DNA from 4 places in the Rahnella aceris genome. Region 1 is predicted to be linked to each of the others. Evidence: predicted binding sites of a transcription regulator. Region 1 holds the regulator's gene; each other region holds the start of a gene.
The links. Region 1 encodes CRP, which controls carbon source genes, mostly activating them, when cyclic AMP is high. Its sites were predicted from a motif close to ATGTGANNNNNNTCACAT; they were not measured.

Region 1 (8,106 bases):
CCATAAAATTGATGAAGTCCACAATTCTCATCAGGTTAAATCTATAAAATCTTTTTCATTCAATGCATTAACATTACTTCAGGTGACCTATGCTGGATGAGGAGTCGATTAAAACCTTTATGCACGTCGCACAAACAGGCAGCTTTTCCCGCGCGGCAGAGATGCTGCATAAAACGCCTGCGACCATCAGCTATCGAATTAAGATGCTGGAAGACAGTGCCGGGACGTTATTGCTCAACCGCACGACCCGCACGGTGTCGCTGACGCCCGCCGGACAGCATCTGCTTGAACGATGTCGCCAGTGGCTAACCTGGCTGGAGGGTGTACCGGCAGAACTGCAGCAGATTAACGACGGCATTGAGCGCCAGCTGAATGTGGTGGTGAACAATCTGATGTACTGCCCTGAAACTCTGGCGGCGTTATTAAGCTGTCTGACGCAGCGCTACCCGTTCACGCAGTTCACTTTCACACGGCAGATTTACATGGGGGTATGGGATACGCTGCTGTACGAAGATTTTCAGCTGGCGATTGGCGTCACCGGCACCGAATCTCTTTCTAACGCCGTGAATCTGCTGCCGCTGGGTGAAGTGGACTGGGTTTTTGTTCATGCGCCCTTTCATCCGCTGCAGCACATCACTGGCATGCTGGAAGAAGCGGTGTTGCGTCAGTACATTGCCATCAATGTGGAAGACACCTCGCGCCATCTGAACAAGCGGGTAGCCTGGTTGCTGACCGGGCAACGGCAGATCATCGTGGCAGATGTGGCGACTAAACTGGCCTGTCACCTGAAGGGAATGGGTATCGGTTTTCTGCCGCGCCATCTGTGCCAGCCATATCTCGACAGCGGCGAGCTGATCGCCCGGCAAATCCGCTATCCGCGCGCCCCTTCCCCGCTCAGTCTGGCGTGGAAAAAGGAGTACACAGGCAAGGCGCTGCATGACATTGTTTCTCTGTTCCACCAGAAAGACCCGCTGATCCAACCGTTGCTGGCGGGTTTAGAATAGTGATGCCCTCTTTGGCTTCGCGAATAAATATGGTAACAATAGGCTTAATTATGCGCAGCCTTGACGCCAGATCTTCGACCACAGAAAAGACCGCGTCTCGCCTGCCTGCATCACCTTTATGGAGAACAGCGCATTATGTCAGCCAAACATCCTGTTATTGCCGTGACCGGTTCGAGCGGTGCAGGCACCACGACCACCAGCGTGGCATTTCGTAAAATATTTCAGCAGCTTAGTTTGCGTGCGGCGGAACTGGAAGGCGACAGTTTTCATCATTTCACCCGTCCTGAAATGGATGCGGCAATACGCAAGGCGCGCGATCTGGGACGTCATATCAGCTACTTCGGGCCGGAAGCCAATGACTTTGGTTTGCTGGAAAAAAGCTTTATCGAATACGGTAAAACAGGCACTGGCCGTTCACGTAAGTATCTGCATACTTATGACGAAGCCGTTCCCTACAATCAGGTGCCGGGTACCTTTACGCCGTGGCAGGCGTTGCCGGAACCGACGGATATTTTGTTTTACGAAGGGTTACACGGTGGTGTGGTGGCGGACAAAATTGACGTTGCCGCGCAGGTCGACCTGCTGGTCGGCGTAGTGCCTATCGTCAACCTCGAATGGATCCAGAAACTGGTGCGCGATACCGGCGAGCGCGGGCATTCCCGTGAAGCGGTGATGGATTCCGTCGTGCGTTCGATGGATGACTATATCAATTACATTACGCCGCAGTTTTCCCGCACACACATCAATTTCCAGCGGGTACCCACCATCGACACCTCGAACCCGTTTGCCGCCAAAGCCATTCCGTCACTGGATGAAAGCTTTGTGGTGATTCATTTTCAGGGACTGGATGACATCGATTTCCCGTATCTGCTGGCCATGCTGCAAGGGTCGTTTATCTCGCACATCAAAACACTGGTGGTGCCGGGCGGCAAAATGGGGCTGGCGATGGAGCTGATCATGGCGCCGCTGGTGCAGCGCCTGATGGAAGGCAAGAAGATCGAGTAAACTTTATTCGGCTGCAATCACTTCAAAGCTGTGGGTGATTGTGGCCGCTTTCCCCAGCATCAGAGACACAGAACAGTATTTTTCGGCAGACAGGCTGACTGCGCGTTCAACAATCTTATCGGTCAGATCCTTACCGGTGACGATAAAATGCAGATTGATGTGAGTGAACAGACGCGGCGCTTCTTCGCGGCGTTGTGAGGTCAGCTTCACTTCACAATCACGCACGTCATTACGACCTTTTTGCAAAATTGACACCACGTCGATTGCACTACACCCCCCTGCGGACATCAGTAACATTTCCATCGGGCTTGGGGCTTTATCACCCGCGTTTCCATCCATTGAAATCTGATGACCCGATGCAGACTCACCTAAAAATGTCAGTCCTTCAACCCATTTGACACGTGCATGCATGAACTATTCTCCCGGTGAATAAACTTGTCGAAATCTGCTCTCAGAGTACCCTTTCACCTAAAATCTGGCAACGTAACCCGATCGCCATCATGCTGAAGCGAGACAACAGAAGACAGCATCTCAAACCTGTGCTACAAACAAAGCCGAAACATACTTTCCAGTAAATTGCGGTGACGGTTTTTGCGGTTTAAGTACAGAACCCACGGTGATGACAGCAATAAACAGGCTGTTGCACTCCGACATCCGCTTGCAGCATTTCTGGAGAGTTATATGCTGAAAGGGCGCTTTGGATTTGAAGTGCCGTACAGGGAACTCTGAGCCCTGTGATTTTGGGCAGCGATAACAACAGAGGATAATAGCAAATGGTTCTCGGCAAGCCACAAACAGACCCGACTCTTGAATGGTTCCTGTCTCACTGTCATATACATAAGTATCCTTCTAAAAGTACGCTGATTCACCAGGGTGAAAAAGCCGAAACGCTTTACTACATCGTGAAAGGGTCAGTTGCTGTCCTGATTAAAGATGAAGAAGGCAAGGAAATGATACTGTCCTACCTTAACCAAGGTGACTTCATCGGTGAGCTGGGACTCTTCGAAGAAGGTCAGGAACGCAGTGCCTGGGTACGTGCTAAAACTGCCTGTGAAGTGGCTGAAATTTCATATAAAAAATTCCGCCAGCTGATTCAGGTTAACCCGGATATTCTGATGCGTCTCTCCGCGCAGATGGCCAACCGTCTGCAAGTGACGTCAGAGAAAGTCGGCAACCTTGCCTTCCTTGACGTTACCGGTCGTATCGCTCAAACCTTGCTCAATCTGGCTAAACAGCCTGATGCAATGACCCATCCGGACGGGATGCAAATCAAGATTACCCGCCAGGAAATTGGCCAAATCGTCGGTTGTTCACGTGAAACAGTCGGACGCATTCTCAAAATGCTGGAAGATCAAAGCCTGATCTCCGCACACGGTAAAACGATTGTCGTTTACGGCACACGTTAATCCCTCAAAAATTGGCGCGGCAAAACACTGTCGCGCCTTTTTTATGGGCTAAGCTTTACCCATGACGCTATGGCGAAGACTGTTTTACCATCCTGAAGTGAACTACGCGCTGCGCCAGACGCTGGTGTTGTGCTTGCCTGTTGGCATTTGCTGGCTGTTTGGCAATTTGCAAATGGGCCTGCTGTTTTCCCTCTGCCCGGCCTGTTGTAACATCGCCGGTCTGGATACCCCGCATAAACGCTTTTTCAAACGCCTGCTCGTCGGCGGTTCACTCTTTGCCGTGAGCAGCCTTCTGCTGCAACTGATGCTCGAAAGCTGGCATATACCGCTGCCGCTGATCATGCTGTCGCTGGCGTTACTGCTGGGCGTCACCGGTGAAATCAGCCCGCTGCATGCGCGCCTGCTGCCCGGTGCGCTGGTGGCGACTATCTTCACGCTGAGTATGGTGGGCGTGCGCCCGATGTGGCAGGCCCCGGTGTTGTTCGCCGCTGGCACAGCCTGGTACGGATTGTTTAACTGGGCGTGGTTTCGTATTTCGGAAGAACAGCCGATGCGCGAAACGCTCAGCCAGCTCTATCTGCAACTCGCGGATTATTTCGAAGCCAAGTACAGCCTGCTGACGCAACATACCGATCCCGAAACTGCGTTACCCCCACTGCTAACCCGCCAGCAGCAGGTTATCGACCTGATTGCCCTGCTTTATCAGCAATTACACATGTTGCCCCAGCACGGACATCATCATCACCATAAGCGGCTATTTCAGCGTTTTCAGGTGGCGCTCGATTTGCAGGAGCACATTACAGTGAGCCTGCATCAGCCGGAAGAAGTGCAGAAACTGGTGGAGGAAAGCCATGCCGAAGCGGTTATCCGCCGAAATGCGCAGGTGATTTCCACCCGTCTTCGGGTGATTGCCGACGATATTCTTTATCATCGTTTATCCGGGCGCTTTACGATGGCCAATGAGCTGACCGCGCTGGAGAAAATCGCCGCGCGCAACCCGGACAATCCGGTAGGTCAGTTTTGTTATTACCATTTCAGCCGCATTGCCCGTCTGTTACGCACACAGCGGCCGTTGTACAAACGTGACCTGATGAACACCCAGCCGCGTTTGCCCTTCTGGCCCGCGCTGAAAAGCTATCTTTCCTTCAAATCCGTGGCACTGCGTAATGCCGCACGTTTGGGCATTATTCTGGCGATTGGCAGCAGTCTGGGTCTGTTCTTCAATTTGCCCAAACCCTACTGGATCTTGCTGACTATCATGTTGGTCAGCCAGAACGGTTATAACGCCACGCGGGTGAGGATCCAGCACCGTGCACTCGGTACGCTGGCCGGATTGCTGATTGCCTCAGGCTTGCTCAAACTGGAACTGCCGGAAGGCACCACGCTGCTGTGCATGCTGCTGATCACCCTGTTGTCCTATACCGTTCTGCGCAAAAACTACGGACTGGCGATGGTCGGCATGACGGTGACTGCAGTGTATACCCTGCAATTGCTGGCGATGAACGGCGTGCATTTTCTGGTACCACGACTGGTCGATACCCTGATCGGCTGCGCGCTGGCCTTTGGTGGCACTATCTGGTTGTGGCCGCAATGGCAAAGCGGTTTGCTGCGCCAGAATGCACACCAGGCGCTGGAAATCTATCAGGACGCTATCCGCCTGCTGCTCGAGGAAAGCCCCGACACCGCCAAACTGGCGTACACCCGTATGCAGGTCAATCAGGCGCACAATAAGCTGTTCACTTCGCTAAATCAGGCGATGCAGGAGCCGGGTTTTAACTCACATTATCTGGCGGATATGCGTTTGTGGGTGACGCACAGTCAGTTTGTGGTTGAGCATATCAACGCGATGACGATCCTCGCCCGCGAGCATTACATGCTGCCGGAAAAACTGGCGACGGAGTATTTACAGACCTGCGAAATCGCGCTGCAAAGCTGTCAGCAACGACTGCTCTACGACGGGCCGGGCAGCGAGAACAACCTGTTTAATGCGCCGGAACTTCACCCGGATATGCCACTGACCGAAATGGAACGCCATCTGCGGCGCGTAATTTCACATCTCAGCGTGATGCATACCATCTCGTCACTGGCGTGGAAGCAGAGGCCGCATCATGGGATCTGGCTGACGCGGCGGGCGTGAAGGGGGAGACCCCTTTCAAATCCCCTTTTTACTGGCTTGCAGTCAGACTGCTTTTTAAAGCTAATCGGAGAATATTTCGGTTTCTCAAGTGCGGGGACCGCGCACTGACGGCTTAAAATGGATTGAGAAAGTTTCGGTTTCTCAATTGCCGAGCTCGCTTAACTCACCGCGCCGAAACCGACCAAAGGAGGAAAGTGCTTTTCCTCCTTTGGATTCCTCCTCGCTTTTTCAACACGCGCTCCGCTTGCTGGCTATGTTTCAGCAACCGCGGTGACAGGCTTGAAATCTTGCCGCGTTGCGGTTCCCTCTCTCGGTCCTGAAGCCCTGGGTCTTCAGGCCGCTCCGTTCGGCAAGATTTCTGAATCGCCCGCAGGATCTCAAATTCAACGGCAGATTGTCTTTTATCTTTTAAATAAGTTGATTGGCGTGCTCAAAATTCAGCTGAACGGAGCGGCTTCGAGACCTTTGGCTCGAAGACCGAGAGAAGGCAGTGCGAAGCACCTGGATTTGCGCCACTCACTCATACACCAGAACATGTCCGTCGTGCCTGCGGCAGCGCGCAGTAAAAAAGCGAGGGGAGTGCAGAGGGAAAAAGCACTTTTCCCTCTTGGTCGGTTTCGGCGCGAGAGGCCATGTGATAAATGTTAGTGAGAAACCGAAATTGTCTCGATCAAGCGTTTCAAGACGGGGGCGTGGGGATCACCCCCCGCAAACTTTCCCCACGGCTTTCTCAAACCTTTCCATCCCTTCTTCAATATCCGCGAAGTCGATAACAAGCGATGGCGCAAACCGCATCACGTTTGGTCCGGCGACCAGCATCATCAATCCGAATTCTGCTGCAGCGGCATGGAATTCTCCGGCGCGGTTTTTATACGCATCAGAAAGCTCGGCGCCGATCAGCAAACCCTGGCCGCGGAACTCGCTGAAGATGTGATATTTCTGGTTGATGGCCTCCAGCGCGCTGATGAATTTCTCGCGACGCTCGTTGATCCCGGCCAGCACGTCTGGCGTATTGATGATATCCAGCGCGGCTTCGGCGACGGCGCAGGCCAGCGGGTTACCGCCGTAGGTGGTGCCGTGTTTGCCCGGTTCCATCACCGAGGCCACGTCTTCGGTTGCCAGCATGGCGGAAACCGGGAAACCGCCGCCGAGCGCTTTGGCAGTGGTCAGGATGTCCGGCGTCACGCCGTAATGCATGTAGCTGAACAACTTGCCGCTGCGCCCCATGCCGCTTTGTACTTCATCCAGCACCAGCAGCGCCTGATGTTTGTCACAAAGCTCACGCAGACCTTGCAGAAACGCTTTGGTCGCAGGTGTGACACCGCCCTCCCCTTGCACAGGCTCGACAACAATGGCGCAGGTGTGGTCGTCGATCACCGCTTTTACGGCATCCAGATCATTGAACGGCACGTGCACAATATCAGCGGGTTTCGGGCCGAAGCCGTCGGAGTATTTCGGCTGGCCACCCACGGAAACCGTGAACAGCGTGCGACCGTGGAAGGCATTATGGAAAGCGATGATCTTACTTTTGTACGGGCTGTGACGGTGCGAGGCGTAATAGCGCGCCAGTTTAAAGGCCGCTTCGTTGGCTTCAGCGCCGGAGTTGGCGAAGAATACGCGGTCGGCAAAGGTGGCGTCGATCAGCTTCTGCGCCAGTCGAAGGGCGGGTTCATTGGTAAATACGTTACTGACATGCCACAGGGTTTCGCCCTGCTCGTGCAATGCTTTCACCAGTGCCGGATGGCAATGTCCAAGCGCCGTCACAGCGATACCCCCGGCGAAATCAACGTACTCGTTCCCTTGCTGATCCCACACGCGACTGCCTTTACCTTTCACGGGAATGAATTTCGCAGGTGAATAAACCGGCAAAATAACTTTATCGAATGTGCCCCGATCTACCGATGATTTTTCCGCCATTACCCTTCTCCCTCACGACCATTGATATGAAAATATAATCACAAAATATGCATAAAAAATCACATACAGGCAAACAGAAATCGCATCTGATGGGTAAGTAATTTTTTCAGCAATATTAACTGATTAGATTTTAAGGAAATTATCCAAAAGCTGATGCCCCTGCTCGCTCAAAATGCTTTCAGGATGGAACTGAACGCCATGCAGCGGCAAGGTTTTGTGCATGATGCCCATAATGTCGTCACGACCACCATCCCGTTCTGTCCATGCAGTAACCTCGAAACAATCGGGCAGCGTCTGTGGCGCGACCACCAGCGAATGGTAGCGCGTCACGGTCAGCGGATTATTCAGCCCGGTAAAGACACTCCTGCCGGTATGGCGGACAGGGGATGTTTTGCCGTGAATGGCCTGCCGGGCGCGGACGATGCTCGCGCCGAACGCCTGCGCCATCGCCTGATGCCCGAGGCACACGCCAAGTATCGGTAAACGGTCGGAGAAATGGGCAATCGCTTGCAGGGAAATGCCAGCCTGATCAGGCGTACACGGGCCGGGAGAAATCACCAGATGTGAGGGGGAAAGCTGTTCAATGTCGGTGAGCGTCAGCTGATCATTACGCATCACTTTCACCTCTGCACCTAAC
Region 2 (8,106 bases), on a different contig from region 1:
CTTCATCCACACCCGCATAATCGCGGTATTCCTGATAGGACTTGGCTTTCGGGTCGGTATCTTTCAGGCTTTCACCGTCATACACCCGCATTTTGGAATAACTGCTGGAGTTTTCAGGCGTTTTCAGGCGCGAGAGAATCGAGAAGCGCGCGAGCGTTTCCAGAGTTCCCGGTGCACAAGGAGCATGCGAGAGTTCACTGTTGCTGAGCAGCTTGTCGTAGATTTTCATCTCTTCAGACACGCGCAGGCAATAAGGCACTTTCACGATGTACACACGGTCAAGGAACGCTTCATTATTCTTGTTGTTACGGAACGTCACCCATTCAGATTCGTTGGAGTGCGCCAGAATAATGCCGTTGAACGGCAGGGCGGAGATCCCTTCGGTACCGTTATAGTTACCTTCCTGTGTCGCCGTCAGTAACGGGTGCAGCACCTTAATCGGTGCCTTAAACATCTCAACGAATTCCATCACACCCTGGTTTGCGCGGCATAAAGCACCGGAATAACCGTAAGCATCCGGATCATTTTGCGCGTGGTTTTCCAGTTTACGGATATCCACTTTCCCGACCAGTGCGGAGATGTCCTGGTTGTTTTCGTCGCCCGGTTCCGTTTTGGCGATGGCGATTTGTTCGAGAATCGACGGCCAGACTTTCACGACTTTAAACTTCGTGATGTCCCCCCCGAATTCATGCAGACGTTTTGCCGCCCATGGCGACATGATGGTGCCGAGATAGCGCGGAGGAATGTTGTATTCTTTTTCCAGAATATGCGCATCTTCCTGCGGATTGAACAGGCACAGCGGATGGTCGTTTACCGGGCTGCGTTCGCCGTTGGCGCTCAGCACGTAAATCGGTACACGTTGCATCAGGGATTTCAGCCGTTCGGCCAGTGACGATTTACCGCCACCCACCGGGCCCAGTAAATAAAGGATTTGTTTCTTTTCTTCCAGACCCTGCGCGGCGTGTTTCAGGTAGGAGACAATCTGTTCGATAGCCTCTTCCATGCCGTAAAATTCTTCAAATGCAGGGTAACGTGCAACAACACGGTTCGAGAATAAACGCGACAGGCGTGGTTCAAGCGCGGTATCTACCATCGCTGGTTCACCGATTGCCATCAACAGACGTTCCGCCGCATTGACATAAGCACTGCGATCTTGCCGTGCAATGGTAAGAAATTCCTGCAGTGTGAACTCTTCGTCCTTGGCAGCCTCATAGCGCTGGCGATAATGGTCAAATATGTTCATACGATGCCCGTCCTTCGTTATTTTACCCTTCGTCTTTGGAACCGCACCTTCGTTGGCTTCGCTTGTTCACCCGGGTCACTTAACTGTGTAAGCTCATCGGGAATCATTCACTTGCCGCCTTGCTGCAATTCCAATGATTCGGGTAACGCACAGGTTAATGAGAGCTTTTTTCAGCGCTCCCGGAAGAAAGATCTCCCACCTGAAATACAGCAACCCTTATGCCAACTTGCAAAACCCCTTGGAAAGCGACAATCTCGATGGTTTGAGAACTGTCTTTATTCGGTGGGACGGGCAACCGTTCAGGCTAAGTCTTTCATCTATTTATAAGCGTAGTTTGGCATTAAGAAAATTTCCTCTCTGGTTTTGGCGTTTTTTAAGTCATATCAATGACTCAGTTGTGCGGAATGCTCTGAAAAGCCTTACAGGACGTGCCCTGCAGAGCGGAAGTTGTTTCTTTAGTCATTTTTATTTCATATTTTGCAGTTAAATTGTGCGATCGCCCCGGTTTTTCTGGATATGTCTTTTTATAGACCCAGAATTGCTAAGCGTGACGTTTAAGGTTCATTTACACTAGCGACGTTTTTTTACTTAATGGAATTAAGACAATGAAAATGATCAATCTAAAAACACTGTCCATCGTTAGCGCGGCAGTGCTTTGCAGTCATGCTGCCGTGGCGGGAACCTGGCAGGCGGGTGCATCTGCGCTGGTCGCTCCGGATCCGTACCGTGGTAATAATGACCACGTATACCCGGTACCGATCATCAATTACGACAATGATGATTTCTATTTTCACACCCTGATGGCGGGCTATTACCTGTGGAATGATGACGCCAACAAACTGAGCGTCACCGCCAGCTATTTCCCGTTGAGCTTTGACCCAAGCGACAGCGACGATAAGCGCATGAAGCGCCTCGATAAACGTCACTCAACGCTGATGGCCGGTCTGGCTTATTCGCATAATGCCGAGTGGGGTACCCTCCGCGCCAGCTTCAATGCGGATACGCTGGATACCAGCAATGGCATGACTGCTGATCTGGCTTATCTGTATGCCATTAAAGGCTCTAACTGGGCTGTGGTACCGGGCTTTGGTGTGACCTGGTTTAGCTCGAATCTCACCCAGTATTATTATGGCGTGACCAAAGACGAATCCCGTCGCAGTGGCTTCCATAGCTATTCCCCGAACGACAGCTTCAGCCCGTATGTTGAAGTCTCCGCAAAATATAACTTCACGCCAGCATGGCAAGGGTTCGTGACCGGTCGCTACCTGCGTCTGTCCAGTGAAGTGACCGACAGCCCGATCATCGAAAATAACTGGACTGGCGTGTTGTGGACGGGTGTGACTTACACCTTCTGAGGCAATGCACCATCATGGTGAACATATTGCACATTAGTGGGGCGTATCGCCCCATTTGCACATTTATAGATCAGTAAATTTTCAAAGAATCGAATTAACTTTTCAGCTATGACCCAACCGGAGGAAACAGATGAAAGCGAAGACCGTGCAATTGCCTGATGGCACGACAGTACCCGCAATCGGACAAGGTACCTGGTATATGGGGGAACGGAACAGTGATCTCCGTGCCGAAGTGAAGGCCTTGCAGCAAGGGCTGGATGCCGGTATGACGCTGATCGACACTGCAGAAATGTACGCGGATGGCGGTGCGGAAAGGGTGGTCGGTGAAGCGATATCCGGGCGGCGTGATGACGTGTTTCTGGTGTCAAAAGTGTATCCGCATCATGCCGGTGGCGCGAAAGCGATCGCCGCCTGTGAGCAAAGTCTGAAGCGTTTAAAAACAGATTGTCTAGACCTGTATTTGTTGCACTGGCGTGGTTCGATTCCGCTACATGACACTGTCACGGCGATGGAAAAATTGCAGCAATCCGGCAAAATCCGGCGCTGGGGTGTCTCTAATCTTGATACTGACGATATGCAGGCGCTGTGGAAAATCCCCGGAGGCAATGCATGCATGACCAATCAGGTGCTGTATCACGCGGCAGTCCGTGGCATTGAGTTTGACCTGCTGCCGTGGTGTGAGGAGCACAGCGTTCCCGTTATGGCCTATTGCCCGCTGGCGCAGGCCGGCAAGTTACGTCACGACGTCCTGACTGCACCGGTGATGCAGGAAATCGCCAACGCTCGGGGTGTCAGCAGCGCGCAGATTGCTCTGGCCTGGGTAACGCGCACCGGTAACGTGATCGCTATTCCTAAAGCGGTACAACCGCAGCACGTGAAAGATAATGCGGCGGCGCTGACGCTCAGCCTGACGGCCGATGAAATAGCACGAATTGACACAGTATTCCCGGCACCGAATCATAAAACGCCGCTGGATATGGTTTGAAGTCAATCATTCACATCGGTCATCAGACGATAAAAAGGGGCCATCTGGCCCCTATGTCATCTTTGCTGCAAACCTAAACCGGTTATTTACGGACAGAGAAGGTCACTGCCAGACGCGCTGGCGCGGCATGCGTAGAGGTGTGTGTATGAGAAACTTGCGCCGTTTCAACGCACACCATGGTTTTATATCCGTCATCCGGCATATCAGCCATGCTCACCGACAGTGCAGAACCCGGATTCCAGGCCACCACATCGGCGTTATTTTCATGTGCGACAACCAGCGTACGTTTCAGAACCGGATCAACGATTTCGCTGGTGGCTTGCGGCTGGGTGTAGATGCGGTCAGTCTGGCCCGTGAAGGTCAGATCACCGTCTTCCTGCTTGGCTTTTGCGCCATCGACTTTATCAATAAAGCTGTTGCCCAGGCCTTTAATAGTGACATCGGCGATGTCGCCAATGTTGAAATAGGTGTGCAGGGCGCTGTTGGCTTCGAAATCACCGGTCGACTCCAGCTCGATGTGGCAGGTTGCCCCGAGCGTGAAGCGTGCCGTCAGCGTGAATGCATGCGGCCATAATTCCAGTGTTTCAGGGGAGCTTTTCAGCGTTAAGGTCAGTACCACATTTTCGTCAGTTTCTTTGTGGTCAGTCAGTTCCCACGCAACGTTACGTGCAAAACCGTGTGAGGGTTTGCCCGCCGGACCAAACCACGGCCAGCAGATAGGGATACCGCCACGAATCGCAACGCCTTCTTTGAACGCGCTGGCGCTGCTCATCCATAGCACCGGCTCTTCGCCTTCAGGCTGCCATGCCAACAGATGTGCACCTTGCAGGGCAATGGCAGCACGGACTTTCGGATGAGTCACAACGAGTACCGGCAGTTCGTCGACAAGACGCTGGCTAACGGAGGTAGAGATTTGGTTTACGATCGGAAGAGAAAAGAGTTGTTCTGTCATTATCTAAAATCCTGTCAGGGTTAAACAATTACGATTTTGAACCAAGACTACACATGAACCAAACCCGTCTGTTTGATCGCACTCATGTGCTGATAAAAAAGTGCATCCGACAGAAAGCAAAAGGGCGACTTGCGTCGCCCTTCAATCAGTTCATTCACATAACCAATTATTTGGAAACGTGAGCGATCAGATCCAATACTTTGTTTGAATAGCCAGTTTCGTTGTCGTACCAGGAAACCAGTTTCACAAAGTTGTCGTTCAGCGCGATACCTGCTTTCGCATCGAATACGGAAGTCAGTTTTTCGCCGTTGAAGTCGGTAGATACTACGTCGTCTTCGGTGTAGCCCAGAACGCCTTTCAGATCGCCTGCTTCAGAAGCTGCTTTGATTACTGCGCAGATTTCTTTGTAAGACGCTGGTTTTTCCAGACGTGCAGTCAGGTCAACAACAGAAACGTTAGGAGTAGGAACGCGGAACGCCATACCCGTCAGTTTACCGTTCAGAGCTGGGATAACTTTACCTACTGCTTTAGCAGCACCGGTAGAAGAAGGGATGATGTTCTGGGATGCGCCGCGGCCGCCGCGCCAGTCTTTGTGAGACGGGCCATCAACGGTTTTCTGAGTTGCGGTAGTTGCATGAACAGTGGTCATCAGTGCTTCAACGATACCGAAGTTGTCGTTGATAACTTTAGCCAGTGGTGCCAGGCAGTTAGTGGTGCAAGATGCGTTAGAAACGATTTCCTGACCTGCGTATTCTTTATGGTTAACACCCATAACGAACATTGGGGTGTTGTCTTTAGAAGGACCAGTCAGAACAACTTTCTTAGCGCCTGCAGTGATGTGCTTACGAGCAGTCGCATCATCCAGGAACAGACCAGTAGCTTCAGCTACAACGTCAACGTTAACTTCATTCCATTTCAGGTTAGCTGGGTCACGCTCAGCGGTAACACGGATGGTTTTGCCGTTAACAACCAGGTGACCGTCTTTAACTTCAACAGTACCGTTGAAACGACCATGAGTTGAGTCGTACTTCAGCATGTATGCCATGTAGTCCGCGTCTAACAGATCGTTGATTGCTACGATCTCAATGTCAGAACGTTCTTGAGCAGCACGGAAAACAATGCGACCGATACGGCCAAAACCGTTGATACCTACTTTGATAGTCATATATTCCACCAGCTATTTTTTTAGTGAATAAAAGGTTGGTTGTAAAATTACAAAAACCTTGCTGAGCGTCAAGCGGAATCGTGTCAATTATTGCTGTAAGTCAAAGCGACGACCTACTCTTGCTCGCTTATTGCACGTTCCGTTTTTAAATCGGCTCACAACCACATGGGGGCGAAAAACAGAATATAAAGAGCCGGAAGATCAGGAGTGTGATCGCCATCACAAGTTGCAAGCTGGCTAACGCTGATGCCATACAGTTTAGGACAAAACGGGCAGACTCGTTGTTAATTTTTTGTTATTATAAACTGTTATTTAAGTTGATTTTTATATTCGTCAGAGAACGAGAATCATGAGCATTGAAGCCAAATCTTCCCCTACACTTGACCAACTCACTGAAATTCAACGTTATGTCACGCAGGAGCACGGAACAGAACCTCCGTTCTCCGGAAAATTGCTGCACAACCACCGCGAAGGGATTTATCATTGCGTGGTCTGCGAGTCAGCGTTGTTCTACTCCGATACCAAATACGATTCCGGCTGTGGCTGGCCAAGTTTTTATCAGCCAGTTAACCCTGATGCGATCAAATATCTCACTGATAATTCGCATAAAATGGCGCGTGTCGAAATCCGCTGTTCCCGCTGTGAAGCTCATCTGGGGCATGTTTTCCCGGATGGCCCGAAACCGACAGGTGAACGTTACTGCATAAACTCTGCCTCAATGAGCTTTACGGATGGCAAAAGTGGCAATAAAACCCGCGGTTAGTTCGCAAGAAAATGGTGATGTAATTTTACCGACAAAATCGATTCAGCTATTATTCAAAACCGTTTGAATAATACAGATGAACACAAGGTGCTCAGATGGAAATTAATCAACTTATTGATGTAATGACGCCGGAAATTTACGCACGTCTCGCGCAGGCAGTTGAACTCGGAAAGTGGCCGGACGGTGTCGCGCTGACGCCGGAACAGAAAGAGCACAGCCTGCAGGCCGTGATGCTGTATCAGTCGCGTCACAATGTTGATGCCCAGCACATGAGCATTGGCACGGACGGGCAGATTGTCACCAAAAGCAAGCAGGAACTGAAACAGCAATTTACGCAGGATACGCTGATTAAACTGAAGCCGGAGTAAGTGGGCGGGTTGCGAAAGTGCTGTTTGCTGATAAAGGCGCTGAAGCGCCTTTATCAAGTCAGACGGGAAGACAAATTCAGCCTGTTACTGCCTCAGAGGTACTGATTTTTGCCCCTGCTTTACGCATCGCTTCAACCGCTTCAGCACTGTCTTCGGGTTGCAGATTGACGCCACGGCAACCGTCGGTCAGCAGTGTCACCTGATAACCTTGCTCCAGCGCATCCAGCACCGTGAATTTCACACAGTAATCCGTCGCCAGCCCCATCACATACACATGTGTAATCTGCGCCGCTTTCAGCCAGTCATTGAGCATCGTAGCAGCACGATGTCCGTTATCGAAAAACGCACTGTAACTGTCGATGTCAGGATTGGTGCCTTTCTGCACCACAAAATCCACCTGCGGCAGATTCAGCCCCGGGTGAAATTCAGCGCCCGGTTCACGCTGAACGCAGTGAACCGGCCACCAGACTTGCGGCAGACCGTTCAGTTCGCCCGACGTCCAGGGCTCCGCGTGGGAATTCACCGCAAAGCTGCGATGTCCCGCCGGATGCCAGTCCTGCGATGCCACCACGGCGATGTCATGGCTTTTACACCATGTCATCATCTTATTGGCAACCGCAATCGTGGCGTCGCCGTCAGTCACGGCCAGCGCGCCGCTGCGACAAAAATCATTTTGCAGATCGACCAGCAACAAAGCAGATTTCATATCGCCCTCTTATTTATTCGGTGAGTTCGCCGCGCAGGTTTTGCTGCATCAGTTCGCGGATTTCCTCGGGAGTGTGTGACTGGCTGAGCAGATAATGCAACTTGGTCAGTGCCGCTTCCACGGTCATATCAAAGCCGCTGATCACACCGGAATGGGCGAGGGCGTTGCCGGTGGCATAGCCGCCCATGTTGACGCGCCCTGAAATACATTGCGTCAGATTAACCACCACAATGCCGCGCTCAGATGCGTCTTTCAGCACTTTCAGCAGGTCGCCTTTTTGCGGGGCGTTACCGACACCGTAGGAGCGCAGGATCAGCGCTTTTACCGGTTGCATCAGGAAGTTTTGTACCACTTCGGCGGAAATGCCCGGGTAGATCGTTACCACGCCGATCGGTTGTGGCGTGATGTGATGCACTTTCAGCTTCGCCGCAGGCACTTCAGGCAGTGACGGCGTGGAAAGTCGGCGGATGTGGATCCCGGCTTCCAGCAGCGGCGAAAGGTTCGGTGAGGCAAAGGCATCGAAACCATCTGCGTGCGCTTTGGTGCTGCGGTTGCCGCGATACAGACGG
Region 3 (8,106 bases), on a different contig from region 1:
CACCACCGGTTTGCCGTTTTCTTTCAGGATCGCCGTGTGCACCTGAGCAATCGACGCAGACGCCAGCGGCGTCTGATCGAACTCATCAAACCAGGTTTCCAGCGGGCCACCCAGCGCGGCATCAATTTGCTGACGGGCTTTCGCACCATCAAACGGCGGAACATGGTCCTGAAGCAAAGCCAGCTGATCGGCTATGTGCGGGGGGAAAAGATCGCGGCGTGTAGACATCATCTGACCGAACTTGATCCAAACCGGCCCAAGCTGTTCCAGTGCCAGGCGCATGCGCTCACCTAACGGCTTTTCTTTATGACGATTTGGTAACCAGAAAAAAAGATAACGACCAATTCTCAGTGGTAACGTTAAGCGGATTTTAGGGATCAGTTCGTCAAGGCCGTAGATCAGAAACATGCGGATAATCAGATATAAACGTCGCATTTCCCTAGGCGTCACGGTTTGTCCTCCAGTTTTTTGATACGTTTATCCAGCGCATCCAGCTCACACACCAGTGCGGAAACCTCATCACTAAACCAGACAACTTCCAGCGGACCGGGTGCCATTTTCCACTCTTCAGTCAGCGTTTGCGCCACATAGCTCTGCTGGTGTTTCAACCCTTTTTGCAAAAAGCTGAAAACGCCCTGCACGGTCTGACTCAGCCCCTGTGCCGCAATGTCACCGATATAGGGTGCCAGAAATTCCGCAGGCTCAATTTCCGCCATATCCAGCAATGCAGAGAACTGCTGAACCAGGGCGATATCGCCATCAACTACCAGCTCGCCACTGCGCATCATGGGCGACAACTGCTGGCGATCACGTAACTTATGCAGCACTGACAGTTTCGAGGTGACGGTGCAATCTGCCGCGCCGTCCCATTGCCCGAGCACATCAATTTTCTGTTCACTGAACACAAACGTCAGTGGTGTACTCAGTTCCTGCAATTCAACACGCAGAACTTTACCGGCCAGACGTGTCCGCGCCGCCTTCATGCTGCGATCTCTGAAAAGCAGGTAATTAAGCGGCGTCTCGATAGCGGCAGTCAGTAACGGCGTTAACAACATCGGCATACTCATATCAGAATTTGAAACCCCGATGTAACGCCACAATGCCGCCAGTCAGGTTGTGATAAGTCACATTTTCAAAACCTGCGTCCGCCATCATTCCTTTCAGTGTTTCCTGATCCGGATGCATACGGATTGATTCAGCCAGATACCGGTAGCTTTCGGCATCGTGTGCAACCAGCTCGCCAATACGCGGTAAAATATGGAAGGAATAGGTGTCGTAAGCTTTGCTCAGCGGCTTCAGCACCGGTTTGGAGAATTCCAGTACCAGCAGACGCCCGCCCGGCTTGAGTACGCGGAACATGGAACGCAGCGCCTTCTCTTTTTCAGTCACGTTACGCAGACCGAAAGAGATGGTGATACAGTCAAAATAGTTATCCGGGAACGGCAGAGCCTCGGCATTCGCCTGAACGTAGCTGACGTTGCCGACGATGCCAAGATCGCGCAGCTTTTCGCGGCCCATCTTCAGCATGGAATCATTGATATCCGCCAGCACGACTTCGCCTTTCTCACCCACCAGACGGGAAAATTTTGCGGTCAGATCGCCCGTACCACCGGCCAGATCCAGCACACGTTGTCCCTGACGGACACCGCTGCAATCAATAGTGAAGCGCTTCCAGATGCGATGAATACCGAAAGACATCAGATCATTCATCAAATCATATTTTGCCGCAACGGAATGGAAGACTTCTGCCACCATTTCCTGTTTTTCATCTTTGGCTACTGTACGAAAACCAAAATGGGTGGTTTCCGGCGTCTGCTTTTCCATTATTTATGCCTGCTTTTTCAGTCGAACTCTTGGGGAGAAGTGTATCAGAACCCGTTCGAAAGCCCCATCACCGATGGTGATTCAACATATTGCAAAAATTCATGCATTGAATCACAAATACAGTGCAGGCCCTCTGACCCGCTATGTCTGCTGGTGGGGAGTTAACTCACCCGGGTTCAGCGTCTGTTCTTCTTCCGCATCAGAGGTATCGGGCAGAGATGCGGTGTCTTCAGGTTCATTTTCCGCTTTCGCTATTTCAGCCAGAGACGGACTGATAGGCCGTTTAACTTCAACACCCAGCGCGCGGAAACTTTCCACCTGTCCGATAAGATTACCACGGCCTTGCGAGAGTTTATTCATCGCGGATCGATAACTTCCCTGCGCTTTGTCGAGACTTTGTCCCATCGACTCCATGTCATCCACAAACAGCCGCAGTTTGTCGTAAAGACGTGCCGCGCGGTCGGCGATACGTTTGGCGTTCTGACTCTGATGCTCATAGCGCCACAAGTTACTGATCGTTCGCAGCGCCACCAGCAGGGTCGTCGGGCTGACCAGCATAATATTGTGCCGGAGCGCTTCGCTAATCAATTCTGGCTCACGGTCGATAGCCAGCAGAAAAGCGGGCTCAACAGGGATAAACATCAGCACATAATCGAGGCTGCGCAGACCGGGAAGTTGCTGGTAATCTTTGCGCCCGAGCAGGCGGATATGTCCGCGAACCGAGGCAATATGTTCATTGAGCGCCGCTTCCCGCTCGCTGTCATCCTCGCTGTTGAAATAGCGCTCATACGCGACCAGGGTCATTTTGGCATCAATCACTACGTCTTTATTCTGCGGTAACCTGACGACCACATCGGGCTGCATCCGGCTGTTGCTGTCAACCTGCACGCTGACCTGAGTCTGGTACTCATGCCCTTCACGTAAACCGGAAGCCTCGAGCACGCGGCTCAGCACCACTTCCCCCCAGTTGCCCTGCGTTTTGTTGTCACCTTTCAGTGCCTTGGTCAGGTTGACGGCTTCACGGGCCATCTCCACATTCAGTTGCTGCAGATTGCGGATCTCATGCGCCAGCGTATGGCGTTCACGGGCTTCCTGCCCAAAGCTGTCCTGCACCTGACGACGGAAACCATCCAGTTGCTCGCGCAACGGCAACAGTAACTTGTCGAGACTTTGCTTGTTCTGTTCGTCGGCACGGCGGCCATTTTGTTCGAAAATCCGGTTAGCCAGATTTTCAAACTGGCTGCTCAGGCGCTGTTCGCTGTTAATCAGCAGACGCTGCTTTTCTTCAGCCGCCATGCGGGTTTCATCCAGACGGGTTGAAACCTCACGCAACTCCGCTTCCTGCGCGCTGTTGATTTCCCGCTGCGCACGCAGTTCCTGATTCAGTTGCTCACACTCGTTTTGCCAGTGGGCAAGCAGTTGTAATTTTTCCTGACTGGCCGCCTGCAGGCTATGCAGTTTTCGCAGCTCAAGTTCAGCCTCACGCAGTTGCTGCTGCCCTGATTGCCGCTCGCTTTTGTGCGTATCATTTTCCGCTTTAGCCTGTTCCAGCGATTGTTCCAGCAAACGGCGCTGCGTTTCATACTCCGTCTGCTGTTGCTGTTGGCGCAGGCTGGCGATAAGCCAACCTACGAGTAAGCCCACTAACCCCGCCCCCAGGGCTGTCAGGATGCTGATATCCACGCGATTTCCCTCTTAAAGTCTCTTGCGGCCAAGGTAATGTCAGGCTGTATGGATGTCCAGTCTATTTTCTGTTGCATTGAGCCTTTGCGAGACGTCTTCCAAAAAGGAATTTCTCTGTATTTTCCCCCTTGCGATAGCCAGCCACAGAGAGCAGCATTCAAAACCAGCGGCTCAGCCACTGAATGCCGAAAGCACCTGGCGCCAGGATGCCGAAAGCCCAGATGAGTGCAGACGTCACATTCGCAATCTGGAAATATTTTTGCGGCATACCGCAGATACCGGCAACCAGTGGCACAACGGCACGAAGCGGGCCAAAGAAGCGGCCAATAAAAGCCCCGGGCATGCCCCATTTTTCAAAGAAAGCATGTCCACGAACCAGCATTTGCGGATGGCGGGAGAAAGGCCAGAAATTGCCAACCCGATCCTGATAACGGGCACCAATCCAGTAAGAAAGCCAGTCTCCCAAGAAAGCGCCTGCGGCGGCGGCGGCCCAGATGGGCCAGAACGGAATACCGGTTTCGCCGATCAGCGCGCCGAGTCCCAGCAAGATAAACGTTGCCGGGAGCAGCAGGGAAAGGAATGCCAGAGACTCACCAAAAGCCAGAAAGAAAACGATCGGTGCAGCCCACACCTGATGGGCGCGGATGAAGGTAGTGGTGTACTCAAGAAGGTCGTGAACAGTCAAAAATGCAGTTCCTTTTGTCAGAGATCCGGGAGGAGGTTCATCAATTATTCCAGATGGATTACTAACATGACCTTAACAGATCTGCTTAGCAGGGCAAAAAAACGGGCCGCCAGAGGCAGCCCATTGATGTGATGATGTGATGTGGTTGTTTTAGTTTTATAGGGACTAAATAAGCCTGCGGGCTGCTTCTACAACAATCTTCACCGCATGACTTTCAGTCTTTTTCATGGTTTCCGCATTAGGGATTTCCTGCTGCATGCGGTTCACGATAACACCCGCCACCATCCCCGCGCGCAGACCCTGGCTTGCACACATGGTCAGCAGAGTCGCGGATTCCATTTCGTAGTTCATGACGCCCATTTCCTGCCACTCTTTCATCGATTCTTTGAAGCGACGGACAACACGGCCAGAGTAAGTGTCATAACGTTCCTGACCCGGATAGAAGGTGTCAGAAGAGGCGGTAACGCCAATGTGCGTCGCGGCACCCACGGCTTCTGCCGCCGCAACCAGCGCGGTGGTGCAGGCAAAATCGGCTACTGCAGGGAATTCCATCGGCGCAAAGTGCAGGCTCGCGCCATCAAGGCGAACGGCAGCGGTCGTGACCAGAACGTCACCGACATTGATGTGTGGCTGGATAGCGCCAGTTGTGCCGACTCGCAGGAAAGTACGGATCCCCAGTTGCGCCAGTTCTTCAACCGCAATAGAGGTCGAAGGGCCACCAATACCGGTTGAGCAAACAATCACAGATTTGCCATCAAGCTCAGCACGCCATGAGGTAAATTCGCGGTGGGAAGCCAGACGAACCGGGTTCTCCATCAATTTGGCAATTTTTTCCACGCGCTCAGGGTCGCCGGGAACAATCGCCAGCGTCGCGCCGTTTAAATCTTTTTTGGCCAGGCCAAGATGGAAAACTTCAGGCTGAGACATAACAAACTCCTCTGTGTGTAAGGTCATTTATTGGCAGGAGGAACACCCGGCAACTGTACTGAACATTGTGACGTTATTTCGTGACGGTCGTCACTATGATGTAACAACGGGAATTTCACATACATTTATTTTGTGATTCAAGTCACAAAATAAGGAGGGTGAGGGAATTTTAAACAGGCAATCTCCGCTGCCGGGGATTGCCTGTTTATCAGTTACAGTTAATCAGGCAGGAACGGCATCTGCCGCCGCACTGCGCGACCAGATCCGGTGTTTGAGCATGTCTTTCAGAAACGCCTTCAGCAACGCTCCTTCTGCTTTTTCACCTTCCACAACGCCCTCTTCCGGCACATCGTCCGTCAGCCCCAGCAGCGATTTGAAGCGGCGTGCATCGCCACTTAGCCCCACCACTTTCAGGTGTTTGTAGGCTTCGAGCACATAATGCCGTGCATCGCCATTCATCAGCAGTGCGTCGATATGCCCATGCGGAACAATCACTGCATCAACGGTGATGGAAGGCGATCCGGCAAACGTCGCATCAACCGGCAACGTAGAACCATCATCGGCAGTCACACTCCCTAAGTGACTGGCCAGCAGCTTAGGGTGAACGCCAGCGGCCTGAAGTGCCTGTAAGGTTTCCAGAACATCCGCCGCATTCACACCTTCACCCAGCAATATCGCCACCTGCCGCCCTTTGATCGTGCCTTTACCGCTGGCATACAAACTCAGCGACGGATCATTTTTCAGCCCATTCACGGGCTTCGGCGGTTTGATCTTCAGGGTGTCAGCGGAAAGGGTAATACCCAGATTTTTCGCCACTTTCTGCGCCAGCGTCTGATCAACATGCGCTAACAGATCCACGACCCGCTCGCGGATATACGGCCGCGCCACCTTCGATAATTCAAATGAGAAAGCGCCGATAATATGATCCTGCTCCGCTGTTGTCTGGCTCAGCCAGAACAGGCGCGGATGGGCATAATATTCGGCAAATGACGGACTGCGCTGACGGATTTTTTCTGCATCAACCCGTTCAGGATAACTTTCAAAGCCACCGCCGGACGCTGCCGGAGGTGTTTCCCTCGGCCAGTTATTGTTGATGGAATTCGGCTCGTAGTTCGCCGGATTCGTATCAATGTCCTGACGGTGCATGCCGTCACGCTGGAAGTTATGGAAAGGGCACGTCGGCCGGTTAATCGGAATTTCATGGAAATTAGGCCCGCCCAGACGACTGATTTGCGTGTCGGTGTAAGAGAACAGTCGCCCCTGCAACAGCGGATCATTGGTGAAATCTATGCCCGGCACAATGTGCCCCGGGTGGAACGCGGCTTGCTCGGTTTCAGCAAAGAAATTATCGGGGTTACGGTTGAGCACCATTTTGCCGATCAGTTCTACCGGCACCAGTTTTTCAGGGATGAGTTTGGTCGGGTCGAGCAGGTCGAAATCAAATTTGAATTCATCTTCTTCAGGGATCAACTGCACACCCAGTTCGTATTCCGGATAATCTCCGGCTTCGATGGCTTCCCACAAATCACGGCGGTGGAAATCGGCATCTTTCCCGGCCAGTTTCTGCGCTTCATCCCATAACAGAGAGGCTTTTCCGGCCAGCGGTTTCCAGTGGAAACGCACAAAAGTGGCTTTGCCTTTTGCATTCACGAAACGGAAAGTATGGATGCCAAAACCTTCCATCGTGCGGTAACTGCGCGGAATGCCCCGGTCAGACATCGCCCAGAACACGTTATGCAGGGTTTCCGGTTGCAGGGACACGTAATCCCAGAAGGAATCGTGCGCACTCGCTCCCTGCGGGATTTCGTTATGCGGTTCGGGTTTTACCGCATGCACAAAATCAGGGAATTTATGGGCATCCTGAATAAAGAACACCGGTGTATTGTTACCGACCAGGTCGTAAATGCCTTCATCGGTATAAAACTTGGTCGCCCAGCCGCGGATATCACGCACGGTATCTGCCGAACCACGGGAACCCTGAACGGTAGAGAAACGCACAAATACCGGCGTTTTCTTTTCAGGATCAGACAGGAAGCTGGCTTTGGTCACCGCCTTCATACTGCGATAGGGCTGGAAATAACCGTGCGCCGCAGCGCCCCGCGCATGAACGATACGTTCGGGAATGCGCTCATGGTCGAAGTGAGTAATTTTTTCACGGAGAATGAAATCTTCAAGCAGTGTCGGGCCACGATTTCCGGCTTTCAGCGAGTTCTGATCATCAGAGATTTTGGTGCCCTGATTGGTGGTCAGCGGCTGTTTTTCACCATTTTTGCGGTGGCGTTCTAATGCATCGAGTTTAGCATTGGTATTTTCCGGACTCTTCGCACTGCCGGACGCTGTCGGTTCTTTTCCTGGCGGTGTCGGTTGTGGCGAAGGCTGATAAATACGATCGCCGGGCGCAAGATCCCCCAGGCCTGGCTGTGAAGATTCAATGCCCGTGGCGGGGGCGCGGCTTACCGATTTTGACTCGCTTTTCTTGGTCACTTTAGAGGGTGATTTTGACATTGAACATAGCTCCTCGACAAAGGTTTCGGGTGTTCTGTAGACGTTCTGTAAATCTTCCATGATGACTTTCCTGATTAACTTTTAACTATAGAACATCTCTTGCGCCTTGCTGTTCATGCTTTCCGGCTATAGTTTTAATCCATAGCCACAGATTTTCGTATGGACACTTGCCTGGAGACCCCAATGAAAAAAGAAGAATTGCTTACCCTGAAACAGGCTCCGACCAGCTTTGCCCCTGCCGTCACTCCCGTCGCCAGCACCACTATCCATACCGATACTGACGGGCTGCACGCAGGCCAGACCACCATACCCTCGCAGGGCGAAGATATGCCCGCCTACCTCGCCCGTCCGGAACAGTTCACCGGTAAATTGCCGATCGTGCTGGTGGTGCAGGAAATTTTTGGTGTACACGAACACATTCAGGATATCTGCCGCCGTCTGGCGAAACAGGGTTATATGGCCATCGCGCCGGAGTTGTACTT
Region 4 (8,106 bases), on a different contig from region 1:
CAATAAGCAGGACAGCGCAGCCAAAAATGCCCATACTTGAAGCATTAACTCAGGTATAAGATAATGAGTATATTATTCAGACAGTCAATCCGGCGGCCTGAACAAATGCGGATTGGGAGTGAGAAATTATGAGTGAAGCATTGTTGAATGAAACAACCGCGTTGCCGTTACAGTTTACTGAGGCCGCGGCGCGTAAGGTGAAAAACCTGATTTCCGACGAAGAAAACCCGAACCTGAAACTGCGCGTGTACATCACCGGCGGCGGTTGCAGCGGATTCCAGTACGGTTTCACCTTTGACGACAAAATTAATGACGGCGACATGACCATCGAAAAAGCCGGTGTGGCGCTGGTGGTTGACCCGATGAGCCTGCAATATCTGGTTGGCGGTTCGGTGGATTATACCGAAGGTCTGGAAGGTTCACGTTTTGTGGTGACCAACCCGAATGCAAAAACGACATGCGGTTGCGGTTCTTCCTTTAGTATCTAAATATCCGTCTTAAAGAAAAAGCCCGTTTGCTATGCAGACGGGCTTTTTTTATGTTGAAACCGTCGGTGTGAACAGGGTGCTCAGGTAAGTGAGCATTCACAAGGGGGTTACCATTCGACAGTCACCAGCTTCGAACCGATGCTAATTCCCGGCACGGCATTAAGCATGATTTCGCTGATATGCGGTTGCATCATCGTGTGGCTGGCGCAGATGACGGAAGTGCCTGTGCGCGCAGCATCAATCTTGCAACCCGGCAGGATGGTCAGGCTGACGCCAATCTGACCACCCGCCATGCCCGCAACAGCCGACAGCGGGATCAGTGCGAGCAGCGCACTGAGTAAAAGAGCTTTCATTATTGTTATTCCTGCTGGTGTAGTTCAACAAAATCAGCCTGGCTGAAAAGGTTATCGGTCTAAATTTTACGGCCTTTAATCCAGATTTCTTATGATCGGGAAATAAGTCACGTTTTTATCGTGTATCGCGCCGTTATTCTTATTATTTCGTCTGTAATACAAAGAGATAATGTTAAATCGAGGGCCGGCAACGTACGTAGGATTTTACGCCGGACATGTTACCAGATGACAGGGCAGAATTATTGATTTTGGTTAATAAAGCAACAATTCGGAAAAGCGCCATGCCGGTATTTCGCGGGGGCATGGCTAAATAGTTAGTAAGCATTCACCCCTGAGGCAAGGCTGCAAGCTGCGGGCAAAGTTGTTGTGCGGCAAGAAGAATACGCGGCCCGGCGCGGCTGAACCAGTCAGGATCCAGTGCGATAACCTGCGCGCTGAGCATGGAACGCCAGTAATCCTCGATCACCTGTTTTTGTGATGTTCCGCCCGATATAACAATAACCTGAGGATGACGGCTTAAAACCTGTTCCCGGCTGACCTGAGGCCAGGGCACACGACTGTCGGCGAAAATATTTTTTGCACCACAGACGTTAAGCACTTCACTTTGCATTGTGGTCGCGGCGGCAGTAAACAGCGGCTGGGTGCCGAACTGAATAAAGGCAGAAACCGGCTTTTGGCGATGATATTTCAGCTTCAGCGCCTGCCATTGCTGGCGAAAATCAGCAGCGGCGCGTTTTGCGCTTTCCGGAGAAGGGCTGTACGCCGCAAGTTGTTCCAGCGCTTGTGCCACCTGTTCCGCATTTTGCGGATCAAGATAGATAACGTGGATACCCAGCGAAATCAGCTGATCCAGCGGACGTTGCGGGTTACCGCCACGCCAGGCGAGAACTACATCAGGTTTCAGCGTCACAATACGTTCGACGTTGATTCCCTGCCAGTTCGCCACCTGCTCAAGCTTGCTGGCCTGTGGCGGGTAATCGGAGTAAGCACTAACTCCGATTACCTGATCGCCCAGACCGGCGGCAAATGCCAGTTCTGTCAGATTGGGTGCCAGACTGATCACCCGTTGGGCCGGCGCCGCAGTTGCTGCCACAGGCAGCAGCAGGCAACTCAGTATGAGGCCGAACCGGCGCATCATTATTCTTCGCCAGCCGCCAGCGCTGTCAGCATCGCATCTACCATCAGGGTGGATTGCTGTGCGGCAACCACCAGGAATTCTTCAAAGCTCAGGTGGGATTCACCATCAGCAACATCAGAAATTGCGCGAACGACCACGAACGGGGTACCGAACAGGTGGCAAACGTGACCGATAGCCGCGGCTTCCATTTCGACAGCAGCAACATTCGGGAAGGTTGCGCGGATACGTGCCAGAGGCGCTGCGCCATTGATGAACGCATCGCCACTGCAAACCAGACCGCGTACGGCGTTCAGGTTGAGTTCACGGATACAGTTTTCTGCCAGTTCAATCAGCGCCGGATCAGCAGTGAACGCAGGCGGGCAACCGGCCATCTGGCCCGGTTCATAGCCAAACGCGGTGACGTCAGCATCGTGATAACGCACTTCATCAGACACGACGATATCACCGACTTTCAGGGTTTTCGCCAGCCCGCCTGCGGAACCGGTATTGATCACCACGTCAGGACGGCAATGTTCCAGCAGCAATGTGGTGCCCATGGCGGCAGACACTTTACCAATGCCGGATTTAAGCAGCGCCACGTCCACACCGTTTAACTGGCCAGTATAGATTTCGCAGCCTGCGCGTTCGATAGTCTGACGGTTGATAATCTTGTCGCGCAGCAGGGTCACTTCCTGCTCCATTGCACCGATAATGCCTACTTTCATATGAATACTCGCAGATGTGGTTGGAATGAGCCGCAGCGTGTGCGGAATTGACGGTTTAATCACGAAAACAATGTGCGATAGTCTATCATGGCTAAAGGTAAGAAATAATCCGTTTGGGGTGCAGGTTGCTACTGCAAAAAGCGCGTCGGTTTGATGTGTGAGTGGCTGAAAAGGTGGGAAATCATGTCCGGGATCGATTTTAAAACGAAATTCAATTTTCAGCGTCCTTTCAGCGCCCCGATCGAGGCACGCGATGACTATGATGTCGTCCGTCAGTTCGAAAGCGATCGCGGGCGCATTATCAACTCGGCTGCCATCCGCCGTCTGCAACAAAAGACTCAGGTTTTTCCGCTGGAGAAAAATGCTGCCGTCCGCAGTCGTCTGACCCATTCCCTTGAAGTTCAGCAGGTTGGTCGTCACATCGCCAAAGAGATCCTCCACCGTTTGCGCAGGCAGAACAAGCTTGAGGCTTACGGGCTGGACGAGGTGACCGATCCCTTTGAAAGCGTGGTAGAAATGGCGTGCCTGATGCACGACATCGGTAATCCGCCATTTGGCCATTTTGGTGAATCCGCCATTAACAACTGGTTTGCTAAGCGGATGGACACCGCCGGTTGCGGCGAAACACCACAGGAAACGGATGCCTGTCTGGTGACGTGTTTGCGCCTGACGCCAGACGATGCTGAACTGAACCAGTTGCGCAGTAAAATCCGCTACGACCTGTCTAATTTTGAAGGCAATGCGCAGGCCATCCGGCTGGTCTTCACCTTGCTGAAACTCAATCTGACTTACAGCCAGACCGCCTGCATTCTGAAATATACCCGCCCTGCGTATTCAATGACTAAACTTCCTTCACATGATTACCTGATGAAAAAACCGGGTTTTTATCTGGCGGAAGAGCCGTTCATCAAAAAACTGCGCACTGAACTCGGGCTGGGTGAATTTAACCGCTTTCCGCTTACCTACATTATGGAAGCGGCCGATGATATTTCTTACTGCATTGCCGATCTGGAAGATGCGGTTGAGAAAAGTATTTTCAGCGTGGAACAGCTTTATAATTATCTGTGCCGTGAGTGGGGCGCGATAGAGAAAAATGACTTCTTCGATAAAGTGGTTCGCACTGCTTACGAGAAAATGGATAAAGCGAAAACGTTCCGTAATCCGGTGGATTACTTCTTTATGGAACTGCGCGTTCAGACAGTGAAACAACTGGTGCCGCATGCTGCCCGCCGGTTCATTGATAATATAGAAGATATTTATCAGGGCACCTTTAATCATGCGTTGCTGGAAGATGACAGCCAGGCCAACCGGTTGTTAGAGATTTATAAAGCGGTGGCCTTCAAACAGGTATTCAATCATCACGAAGTGGAGGAGCTGGAATTACAAGGCTATCGGGTGATCAGCGGATTACTTGATATTTATAGCCCGTTGCTGGATATGCCATTGACCGATTTTAACCAGCTAGTTCAGGAGGATACGCACAGGAAATATCCGATTGAAACCCGTCTGCTGCATAAGATTTCAGCCAAACATCGTCTGGCTTACAACAATGCCGTGGCGGCGCTGGAAGGATTACCGGTCGCGGAACATGCCGCGCAGGAGTTTTATTACCGTGCGCGAATGATTCAGGATTATATCAGCGGAATGACTGACCTTTATGCATACGATGAATACAGAAGACTCATGGCGGCTGAGTAATTTGTTTTAAAAAGACAAATTGAACTCTCTTTAATTTTCTTTACGGAACTGTTTGAAAAAACGCCATTTGTAAATGCTGACAATAATTTTTTACCATTGTCATTTCGACCCTGATGAACTTCACGCTATTAATACCATCTCAGTATCACGACTACCAAGCAATGCGACTATTTTGGTTGCCACAATAATTTTAAGAGATCCTGAAAAATGAAAAAATCGAGTTTATTCCTCAGCGCATTAGCGTTAAGCATCGGTATGGCAATGGCCCCGGTTTCTTCTGCACTGGCTGCTGAAACTGCGTCTTCCAGCACCAGCACCACTCAGCTTCCTAGCCTGGCACCTATGCTTGAAAAAGTGATGCCATCGGTGGTGAGCGTCAACGTTGAAGGCAGTGCGCCGGTAAAAACACCACGCATGGGTCAGCAGTTCCAGCAATTCTTTGGTCAGAATTCGCCGCTGTGCCAGGACGGTTCGCCGTTCCAGGGTTCTCCGGTGTGTCAGGGCGGCGGTCAGGGGCCTGACGGTCAGCCTGCGCCTGAACAGAAAGAAGATTTCCGCGCGCTGGGTTCCGGCGTCATCATTGATGCCGACAAAGGTTATGTGGTCACCAACAACCACGTCGTTGATAACGCAACCAAAATCAGCGTACAGCTAAACGATGGCCGTAAGTTCGACGCCAAAGTCATCGGCAAGGACCCGCGTTCTGATATCGCGGTGATTCAGTTACAGAATGCGAAAAACCTGACGGCCATTAAGATGGCGGATTCCGAACAACTGCGTGTGGGCGATTACACCGTGGCTATCGGTAACCCGTATGGTCTGGGCGAAACCGTGACTTCCGGTATCGTTTCTGCACTGGGTCGTTCCGGCCTGAATATTGAGAACTACGAAAACTTCATCCAGACGGATGCCGCGATCAACCGCGGTAACTCCGGTGGTGCGCTGGTGAACCTGAATGGTGAACTGATTGGCCTTAACACGGCGATCCTGGCACCGGACGGCGGCAACATCGGTATCGGTTTTGCGATCCCAAGTAACATGGTGAAAAACCTGTCCAAACAAATGATCGAATTCGGTCAGGTGAAACGCGGCGAACTGGGCATTATGGGGACCGAGCTGAACTCCGAACTGGCGAAAGCCATGAAAGTTGACGCACAGCGCGGTGCATTCATCAGTCAGGTCATGCCGAAATCTGCCGCAGAGAAAGCAGGCATTAAAGCCGGTGACGTGATCCTGAGCATGAACGGTAAACCGATCAGCAGCTTCGCCTCGTTCCGTGCTGATATCGGCACCCTGCCAATCGGCACCAAAGTGACGCTCGGCCTGCTGCGTGAAGGCAAACCGATGAACGTTGACGTGACCATTGAGCAAAGCACTCAGACATCGAAAATCGAATCCGGCAACATTTATACCGGCATCGAAGGGGCTGAACTGAGTAACGGTGCGGCAGGTGATCAGAAAGGCGTGAAAGTCGATGAAGTGAAGCCGGGTTCAACGGCGGCGCGCATCGGCCTGAAAAAAGGCGACGTCATTTTGGGTGTGAACCAGCAGAAAGTGACCAATCTGGGCGAGCTGCGTAAAATTCTCGACACCAAACCAAACGTTCTGGCGCTGGATATTCAGCGTGGTGATACCTCAATTTACCTGCTGGCGCAGTAATTTCCGCCTGCTATACCTCACACAAAGCACGCTCCGGCGTGCTTTTTTTTGCCTGTCTTTCAGGGACTCTCATCAATCATGTGGATTTTGCCGGGCCGGTTGGGCATTTGCTTAAAAATGTGATATTCCCCGCAACTTCAATAGGTGCTTTCGCTCTTTGGGCATTTGCATAATGTATGGGCATCGCGGCCTGAGTATGCTGTTTTAACAACGATAAAACAGCAAGGCAGGGGTTCCATGTCGGCATATCATCTCGATGCAAAGCTGGCGCAACAAATTGTTGCCCGCACAATGCAAATTATTGATAGTAATGTGAATGTCATGGATGGTCGCGGACGGATTATCGGCAGCGGCGATGATCAGCGTCTTGGTGAATTGCACGAAGGCGCACTGCTGGCGATTTCGCAGGAGCGCATTGTCGACATCGACGAGGGCGTTGCACGGCATTTGCACGGTGTACGTCCGGGCATCAACCTGCCGTTGCGTATCGATGGTCAGATCGTGGGCGTTATCGGCCTGACGGGCAATCCGTCCCAGTTGCGTCAGTATGGCGAGCTGGTGTGTATGACCGCCGAAATGATGCTCGAACAGGCGCGTCTGCTGCACATGCTGGCGCAGGACAGCCGTCTGCGGGAAGAACTGGTGCTTAACCTGATTCGTGTGGATGAACTGTCTCCGGCGCTGATGGAGTGGGCGCAGCGTCTGGGCATCGACCTCAACCGGCCACGTGTCGCGGCGGTGGTGGAAGTCGACAGCGGCCAGCTCGGCGTCGACTCTGCCATGGCAGAACTGCAACAACTGCAAACTTTACTGACCACGCCGGAGCGTGACAACCTGATCGCTATCGTTTCCCTCACCGAAATGGTGGTGCTGAAACCGGCCCTGAACAGCTACGATCGCTGGGATCCGGAGGGCCACCGCCAGCGCATTGATCATCTGCTGTCGCGCATGACCGAAACCGGTCGTCTGCGCGTGCGCATTTCCCTTGGCAACTTTTTTACCGGCCCTGGCAGCATCGCCCGTTCTTATCGCACCGCACGTACCACCATGAGTGTGGGCAAACAGCGGATGCCGGAACAGCGGTGTTACTTCTATCAGGATCTGATCTTACCCGTGCTGCTCGACAGCCTGCGTGGCGGCTGGCAGGCCGATGAACTGGTGCGTCCGCTGGCGCGTCTGAAAGCGACGGATGGCAACGGATTACTGCGCCGCACACTGACGTCGTGGTTCCACCATAATGTTCAGCCGACCGCTACGTCTAAGGCACTGTATATTCATCGTAATACGCTGGAATATCGCCTCAACCGTATCTCGGAATTAACCGGCCTGGATCTGGGGAACTTCGACGATCGTTTATTGCTGTACGTGGCCCTGCAATTAGATAACAACCATCTGTGACCGCCATCACAGCCGTTTCATTTTTTGTGAAACAACTCGCACGTCGCTGGGCATTTGCCTCAGGATAAATGCAAAGGGCTATTTATGCTTGGTTGATTGCCCAATGAGTAAAGGGAATGTTGTTCATATACTGGCTGCGTTCCTTCCTCTCTGAACCCTACAGTTCTGTGAATGGAATGACTTTTATCTCTGTTTAGAGGCGTTGTCATTAATTCCGGAGAACACCATGGAAACTACCGTTTCAGCAGCCAGTGCCGTCAAAAAAAGAACTAATGCGCGCTACTGGATAGTGGTGATGTTATTTATTGTCACCTCATTTAATTACGGCGATCGTGCCACGTTATCCATTGCCGGTTCGGCGATGGCCAAAGATATCGGGCTGGATTCCGTCGGGATGGGTTATATCTTCTCGGCATTTTCCTGGGCGTATGTCATCGGGCAAATACCCGGTGGCTGGCTGCTCGATAAATTCGGTTCGAAAAAAGTTTATTTCTACAGCATTTTCATCTGGTCGTTATTCACCCTGCTGCAAGGCTTTGTCGATGTCTTCAGCGGCTTCGGCATTGTGGTATCGCTGTTTGCTTTACGTTTTCTGGTTGGCCTGGCCGAAGCGCCGTCCTTCCCCGGCAACAGCCGTATCGTCGCAGCCTGGTTCCCGGCTCAGGAAC

Region 2: a site for CRP is predicted at 5,908-5,925, ahead of msrB (peptide-methionine (R)-S-oxide reductase MsrB). Genes of this name have one in related genera too.
Region 3: a site for CRP is predicted at 5,250-5,267, ahead of udp (uridine phosphorylase). Genes of this name have one in related genera too.
Region 4: a site for CRP is predicted at 6,158-6,175, ahead of GW591_RS13100 (CdaR family transcriptional regulator). Genes of this name have one in related genera too.

Annotation. Positions count from the first base shown of each region.
Region 1 covers NZ_JAADJV010000004.1:73,426-81,531, forward strand. The annotation lists gene allS (HTH-type transcriptional activator AllS) at 90-1,004, shown strand; gene GW591_RS18610 (phosphoribulokinase) at 1,140-2,009, shown strand; gene GW591_RS18615 (OsmC family protein) at 2,013-2,420, opposite strand; gene crp (cAMP-activated global transcriptional regulator CRP) at 2,783-3,415, shown strand; gene GW591_RS18625 (YccS/YhfK family putative transporter) at 3,477-5,552, shown strand; gene argD (bifunctional acetylornithine/succinyldiaminopimelate transaminase) at 6,252-7,469, opposite strand; gene GW591_RS18635 (aminodeoxychorismate synthase component II) at 7,593-8,106, opposite strand, start outside.
Region 2 covers NZ_JAADJV010000001.1:1,191,171-1,199,276, forward strand. The annotation lists gene yeaG (protein kinase YeaG) at 1-1,243, opposite strand, end outside; gene GW591_RS05385 (MipA/OmpV family protein) at 1,849-2,598, shown strand; gene GW591_RS05390 (aldo/keto reductase) at 2,729-3,583, shown strand; gene GW591_RS05395 (D-hexose-6-phosphate mutarotase) at 3,666-4,535, opposite strand; gene gapA (glyceraldehyde-3-phosphate dehydrogenase) at 4,702-5,700, opposite strand; gene msrB (peptide-methionine (R)-S-oxide reductase MsrB) at 6,050-6,463, shown strand; gene GW591_RS05410 (YeaC family protein) at 6,559-6,831, shown strand; gene pncA (bifunctional nicotinamidase/pyrazinamidase) at 6,908-7,537, opposite strand; gene ansA (asparaginase) at 7,551-8,106, opposite strand, start outside.
Region 3 covers NZ_JAADJV010000007.1:129,553-137,658, reverse strand. The annotation lists gene ubiB (ubiquinone biosynthesis regulatory protein kinase UbiB) at 1-450, opposite strand, end outside; gene ubiJ (ubiquinone biosynthesis protein UbiJ) at 447-1,055, opposite strand; gene ubiE (bifunctional demethylmenaquinone methyltransferase/2-methoxy-6-polyprenyl-1,4-benzoquinol methylase UbiE) at 1,069-1,824, opposite strand; gene rmuC (DNA recombination protein RmuC) at 1,966-3,507, opposite strand; gene GW591_RS23195 (DedA family protein) at 3,665-4,192, opposite strand; gene udp (uridine phosphorylase) at 4,358-5,119, opposite strand; gene katE (catalase HPII) at 5,342-7,624, opposite strand; gene GW591_RS23180 (dienelactone hydrolase family protein) at 7,808-8,106, shown strand, end outside.
Region 4 covers NZ_JAADJV010000002.1:140,110-148,215, reverse strand. The annotation lists gene clcA (H(+)/Cl(-) exchange transporter ClcA) at 1-40, shown strand, start outside; gene erpA (iron-sulfur cluster insertion protein ErpA) at 129-488, shown strand; gene GW591_RS13125 (hypothetical protein) at 596-841, opposite strand; gene btuF (vitamin B12 ABC transporter substrate-binding protein BtuF) at 1,167-1,979, opposite strand; gene mtnN (5'-methylthioadenosine/S-adenosylhomocysteine nucleosidase) at 1,979-2,683, opposite strand; gene dgt (dGTPase) at 2,867-4,381, shown strand; gene degP (serine endoprotease DegP) at 4,589-6,040, shown strand; gene GW591_RS13100 (CdaR family transcriptional regulator) at 6,278-7,438, shown strand; gene GW591_RS13095 (MFS transporter) at 7,665-8,106, shown strand, end outside.